DNA from 3 places in the Candidatus Enterococcus clewellii genome. Region 1 is predicted to be linked to each of the others. Evidence: predicted binding sites of a transcription regulator. Region 1 holds the regulator's gene; each other region holds the start of a gene.
What was found. The regulator NrdR, encoded in region 1, represses ribonucleotide reductase genes. The targets are predictions, from matches to a motif close to ACACNATATATNGTGT.
Positions count from the first base shown of each region.

Region 2: nrdD (anaerobic ribonucleoside-triphosphate reductase) is a predicted target of NrdR. The motif match lies at 967-982, and genes of this name have one in related genera.
Region 3: A5888_RS09180 (deoxynucleoside kinase) is a predicted target of NrdR. The motif match lies at 1,114-1,129, and genes of this name have one in related genera.

Region 1 is NZ_CP147247.1:989,479-991,689, reverse strand. Features, by position in the region: gene coaE (dephospho-CoA kinase) at 1-402, shown strand, start outside; gene nrdR (transcriptional regulator NrdR) at 553-1,038, shown strand; gene A5888_RS04640 (replication initiation and membrane attachment family protein) at 1,051-2,211, shown strand, end outside.
Region 2 is NZ_CP147247.1:3,976,868-3,979,078, reverse strand. Features, by position in the region: gene A5888_RS18605 (ABC transporter ATP-binding protein) at 1-584, opposite strand, end outside; gene nrdD (anaerobic ribonucleoside-triphosphate reductase) at 1,046-2,211, shown strand, end outside.
Region 3 is NZ_CP147247.1:1,942,868-1,945,078, forward strand. Features, by position in the region: gene A5888_RS09180 (deoxynucleoside kinase) at 437-1,084, opposite strand; gene A5888_RS09185 (hypothetical protein) at 1,546-2,211, opposite strand, start outside.

The sequences.
Region 1 (2,211 bases):
TCGTTGAACCGAAAAGCATTAGGAAAATTGATCTTTTCTGATGAGAAACAGCGAGAAAAATTAAATCAATTATTAGCGCCATTTTTAGAAGAAGCTATAATTGGTGACATCCAGTTAGCGACAAAAGAAAGTGACCTGGTAATCGCAGATATTCCACTTTTATATGAGCAAGGGTATGAATGCCATGTAGATCAGGTGGCAGTCGTCTATATCCCAGAGTCTTTACAAGTTAAACGGCTGATGAAAAGAGATGCATTGACTGAAGCGGAAGCAATCCAGCGAGTAAAAAGTCAGGAATCAATTGAGCTAAAAAAAGCAAAAGCCGATGTTGTATTTGATAATCAAGGAACAATGGTACAGTTGGAAAATCAAGTTCATGATTGGTTAAAAAAGAAAAAATAATAGAGAAGAAAGGTGATTTTTTGCTAGGAGAATCGCTTCTCTTGTCTTGAAAGCTCAGGTAGGAAGAAATCCCTTTGAATCACTGGTATATCAAATGTTTCATGTTATAATATAACTACTACTAAAATAAATAAAAACGAGGTGATCACTGTGCGTTGTCCAAGATGTCATCATAACAATTCCAGAGTAATCGACAGTCGTCAGGCTGATGATGGAAGAGCCATTAGAAGAAGAAGAGAGTGCGAGAGTTGTCATAATCGTTTCACGACATTCGAACGGATCGAAGCAGCTCCCCTGTTAGTCATTAAGAAAAATGGTGATCGTGAAGAATTCAATAGAGAGAAAATTTTGAGAGGGTTGATTCGTTCAGCGGAGAAGAGACCTGTTACTATGGAACAAATGGTAAAAATCGTTGATAATGTGGAGAATCGTGTACGAGAATTGGGCGAAAATGAAGTGTCCACAACATTAATCGGTGAGTATGTGATGGAGGATCTGGTTACTTTAGATGAGATTTCTTACATTCGTTTTGCCAGCGTATATCGTCAGTTCAAGGATATGAGTGTATTCTTGAAGGAATTGCAGGAAATCGTTGATAAGGCGAATTCTGAGAAAAAAGATGCGGAGCAAGAATAGGGAGGTCTTTCCGTGAAAAACAACAGGAAAGAGATCCAACCAAAACAGGTGTTTAAGGTATTAGTCAATCGTCCTTTTTCTGATCAGGAAAAAGAAATTTTAACTTTTTTATACCAGCCAATTGTAGGCGCTAGTGCGTATAGTCTGTTTTTAACTCTACTGTCAGAAGTTCATTCCTCAGGCTTAAGTGAAGCGTTGTTTCATAAGGACCTGATTCTATTATTGGATATGGGGAGTCGACAGCTAGAAGAAGCACGGGCCAAATTAGAAGGTATCGGATTACTGGATACCTTTGTTAAAGAAGAACCTGAGTTAGGTTTGACTTATATATATCGTTTGAATCAACCGGAAAACACGGAAAGTTTTTTTAAAGATGAAATTCTGTCATTGACGCTTTTTAATCGGGTTGGAGAAAAGAAATTCGATCAATTGTTTGATCGCTTCCGACCAGAATATTTCCCGTTGAACGGCTATGAAAATATTTCCTCTGGGTTTAAAGAGGTTTATTCGTTCAGAGAGGAACAGCTAATTACAGAAGGTTCTCGCTTGCAAGCTATCAAAAGCGCCTTTGATGATCCTGTGACCAAACGAACGCTTTCGGTCGTTGATCCTACGTTGTTTGACTGGGACTTCTTTCTATTGCAGCTCGAACATTTTGGTCTTAAGCTGCCTAAAGACGCTAATGGTTTGAAAGAAGAAATCTACCTTTATAACCGCATGTACGGAACAGATGAGTTGGAAATGTTGGAATTTGTAAAATCCTCTTTTGATTACCATACCAATGAAATCAATCGAAGAGCTTTGCGACAGGTTGTTGATCGTTCGTATCGTGAGAATCGACAACAAAAGCACAGCCAAGTACGAAGAAATGAACAGGTTGCTTTGACAGAGGAGGAGCAACGTTCTTATCGTTTTAATTCATTGAAAAAAGATGGGTTTTCAGATGCTGATATTCGTTCAATCATTGATAGTGAAAGTATTCCTCCGTTGCGGTATTTAGCAGCTGTTCAGAAAGAAACTGGCGGATTTGGGACAGGACAAGAAGAGAGGATCGTTGAAAATCTGGTTAAGCGTTCCGGCTTACCAAATAGTGTGATCAATATCTTGATTTCGTATGTGCTGATCATCCAAAAACAGCCGACTCTCACAAGCAGTTATGTCAATACCATTGCC
Region 2 (2,211 bases), 1.6 Mb from region 1:
TCATCTTGTTGGTTGATATCCGTCATATACTGCAACAGCTCTGCGGCAGATTTAGAATCCAACGAGCCCGTCGGTTCATCTGCAAAGATAATTTTAGGCGCTGTAATCAATGCACGTGCAGCCGCAGCTCGCTGCTTTTGACCAATTGAAATGGCTGTGGGATAAGAGTCTAAGATCCCTTCAATATTCAAGATACCCGCTACTCTACTCAACCTCGTCTCCATTTCCTTCACCGATATATGGTCAACAGCCAGAGGAAATAAAATGTTGTCCTTTATATTCAGAGATTCCACAAGATTGAAGTCCTGAAAAATGAACCCAATTTCCTTCCTCCGAAAATCACTCAGCTGATTGCTTCTCATCTCCAGAATGCTTTTTCCATTTATTTTTACACTACCAGCCGAAGGGAGTTCTATTGTCGAAATAACATTTAAAAGGGTGGATTTCCCTGCACCGCTAGGACCCATGATTCCAACAAATTCTCCTTTCTCTACAGAGAAAGAGAGGTTATCCAAAACAGTGGCCTTGTTTAGTAGATACCCATAAGATTTACTAATATGTTGAACATCAATAATTTTTTTCATTACTTCTCCGCCTATCGCATGTATTGCTTTTATTTTACCAATATTTTTTGCTACTGAACATTTTTTCGTATGTTTGCATCTATCACTTTTGTAAGAACATCTATTTTTGAACATTTATTCACATAATTATTGTCGAAATACAAACAATATCGCATGAATTTATTTATTTTCCTAAGTAGTTCAACTAAAAATAGCAGAATGTCATCAATCCATTTTCTTGCTCGGAATTCTCAAAAAATTAATTTTGTCATTGAATGTATTTCAACAGTTTTTTTTCAACATGACGAATTCTTTCAAACCTTTATAAGACTTGTTTTCATAGTATTTTCAGGAAGACTACACACAATATATAGATGTTTTTCGCTGTTTTTTTTAAAAAATAACACTATATATAGGTTGAAAGAAAAAAGGAATTGTTTTATGATAGATGAGGAATAAGTCATCGAGGAGTTGGGAAATTTATGATGGAAATAGGACAAAAAGATTCATTAAGTAGTACTGCTTCATCTCTATACGATATCAAGATTATCAAAAGAGATGGGCGATTGGTTGATTTTGATGACCAAAAAATCTATGATGCTTTGATCAAAGCTGAACAAAAAATTCATGGAAGACTGGAACCTTTGGCACATGAACGTATCCAAGAAATTGTTGAACGTGTCGATCAGGAAATTTCAGAACGTTTTACTTCTAATGTAAAGATTTATGAAATTCAAAACGTGGTTGAACACATCCTATTGGAAAGAAACGAATACGCACTTGCAGAAGAATACATCAATTACCGTACTCGTCGTGACTTCGAGCGAAGCAAAGCAACCGATATCAACTTTACTATCGGTAAGCTATTAAACAAAGATCAAACAGTGGTCAACGAAAATGCCAACAAAGACAGTGATGTTTTTAACACGCAAAGAGACTTGACTGCGGGGATCGTTGGTAAATCAATCGGCCTGAAAATGCTGCCGGCTCATGTAGCAAACGCCCATCAAAAGGGGGATATCCATTACCATGATTTGGATTATCATCCGTATACACCAATGACTAACTGTTGTTTGATCGACTTTAAAGGGATGTTAAACAATGGGTTTAAAATCGGCAATGCCGAAGTGGAGTCTCCAAAATCAATTCAAACAGCCACGGCACAAATCTCACAGATTATCGCTAATGTGGCTTCCAGTCAATACGGCGGTTGTTCTGCTGACCGTGTCGATGAGCTATTGGCTCCATTTGCCGAATTGAACTATTTCAAACACCTAGAGGATGCGAGAGAATGGATCGATGGTGAAGAACGTCAGGAAGAATACGCAAAAGCAAAAACTAGAAAAGATATCTATGATGCGATGCAAAGTCTGGAATATGAAATCAATACATTGTTTACTTCAAATGGACAAACACCATTCACTTCTCTTGGTTTTGGTCTTGGAACAAGCTGGTTTGAACGTGAAATCCAAAAAGCGATTTTACAAATCAGAATCAACGGTCTAGGTAGCGAAAAACGTACAGCTATTTTTCCAAAACTGATTTTCACACTGAGAAGAGGCGTGAACCTGAATGCTGAAGACCCTAACTATGATGTGAAACAGTTAGCATTAGAGTGTGCAACAAAAAGAATGTATCCAGATGTTTT
Region 3 (2,211 bases), 950 kb from region 1:
TATCTCCAGCAGATCGTCCATCTTTCAAAGTAACATCAATGTAAAAGTCACCGATCGTCAAACAATAGTGTATGACATCTCGCTTACACTCAGAAGTGTACATTTTTCTTCTAATTAACGTATCAAAATACTAGGAATCAACAATTTTAATAGACTTTCTAACAAATAATTTGTCCCGAATGCTAAAGCAATGGGCCAAGGTCTTACACCTACCATCACCGTTCTGATATGCCTCTACTACTTGTCTTTTCATAGTTAATCACTAAAAAGCCCCCTAAGTTAGACCAACAAATCTAACTTAAGGGGCACACAATATGATACAGAAGGCAACTTTTACTATATTGCCGAATCACTAAATCAATTCGTTTCTTCCTCTTATCAAGTCAGCCGTGTCATACGATCCAGGTGTCCCGAAATCTCCAAAAACTTGCTTGACTTATAAATCAGAAATTTCCTCCAATTTTTCTTCAATTATTGCTAGCACAGCTTCTCTGGCGCTCACATCATCCACAAAATCTAAAGCATCACCATCGATTTGGATTTTCGGACTTTCAGAATAGTCTTCAAACCATTGCGTATATCTCTTATTCAGTTCTTCATAATAACTATAGAGTGATTCATCATACTCGATTTGCTCAAAAGGACGCCCCCGTTTTTTGATTCTGTTCAGCATTGTCTCAAAAGAAACATGAATATGAACAAGTAAATCCGGTCGTTTCTTTTTTGTCGCATAAGGTAATTCTTCCATCATATTTTTTAAAAGCTCATCGTAAACTTTTACTTCTGGAGCCGATGCACGACCGAGATCAGCATTCAAATGAAAAAGTAACGAATCCTCATAAATAGATCGATCCAATACATTATTATCCTCAGCCAATGCCATTTTTATATTTTCAAATCGCTTGTTTAGAAAATACACCTGTAGTAAGAAGGCGTATTTCTTAGGCTCTGCGTAAAATAACGGCAATATATCATTATTGTCTACCGATTCATAAAAAGCATCCGTTCCTAAACGGTCTGCAATCAGCTTCGTCAATGTTGATTTTCCCGCTCCAATGGTTCCTGCTAATACAATCACACTCATCAATCTCCCACTTTACTAATTATCAAAAAACACAATATATAGTGTTTTTAATAGTTTTTTTTAACAACTAATACAATATACAGTTGCCTGTTAATTTTGTCAAACATTACTCATTTTGTTTTTTCCCAGCAATCTAGAAAGATGTTACATTATTTTATTGTCCTTCAAAAAACCTCTTACTTTGTATATGAGATACAAAAGCAATTGCTCACCATAACATTTTTTGACCATTTTCCTAATAAAAAACCTCAGGTATTCATTTACCTGAAGTTTGAAAAAATGACCCTCATCCAACAAAAATAAATAATTGCTTTTAAAATACCAACAATAACCACTTAATTGTCTTTACTACAAGGTTCTATTTTCATAAAAAAAATCGCTCAAGCTAATGAGCGATTTTTGTCTCTGTCTAAAGGTTGCTATACTTGAATAAGCCATCGACCATGAGTACAAACTGTTGGTCAAACCACTTTTTCAGCAAAAGCAGCAGAATTTATTACATATTCTTGATTATCCACAGCGACTCTATAATAAGGATTCCCTTTCGTCGAAGGATAATATCCAATAACATGAATAGTTTTACCATTCAATTCTAAATTCTTGGTTGTTGTATGGTTTGGTACACGTTCAAAATAATGATTGACAATCACGTCATCATTCACAAGGTACACGTTATAATTCTTTTCGCCCATCAACAAATATTGATCAACAAGCTGTTTAGATTGAATATAATTCCCTTTAAAGTCAAGCTCAGCACCATATGGGACGGATGAAGTGATCACTCCATTGTTATAAAGAACAGATGCCTCTTCCTCAGAAAATAACCATGAAGCTACTTTTCTAGGTTTTTCCCATGTCAAACCAGCCATTGCCAATGCTGCAGCATCTATTTTACTGCTTCTAACACCCTCGATATTTTCCAAGGGACTTCCAATTACTCCCACGGCCCACGAACACATAAATTCTGTCCCTAATACATTGTCTCTGATTGCATTTTCACCATCGGAACCACCACCTAAATGGGGGATGCCTAAAGCATGACCAATTTCATGAATTAAGGTTGCTACCTTCCAATTATTTTTGAATGCTTTGGGTAAAGCTGTGCTGTCTAGCTGCCAATGATTGGG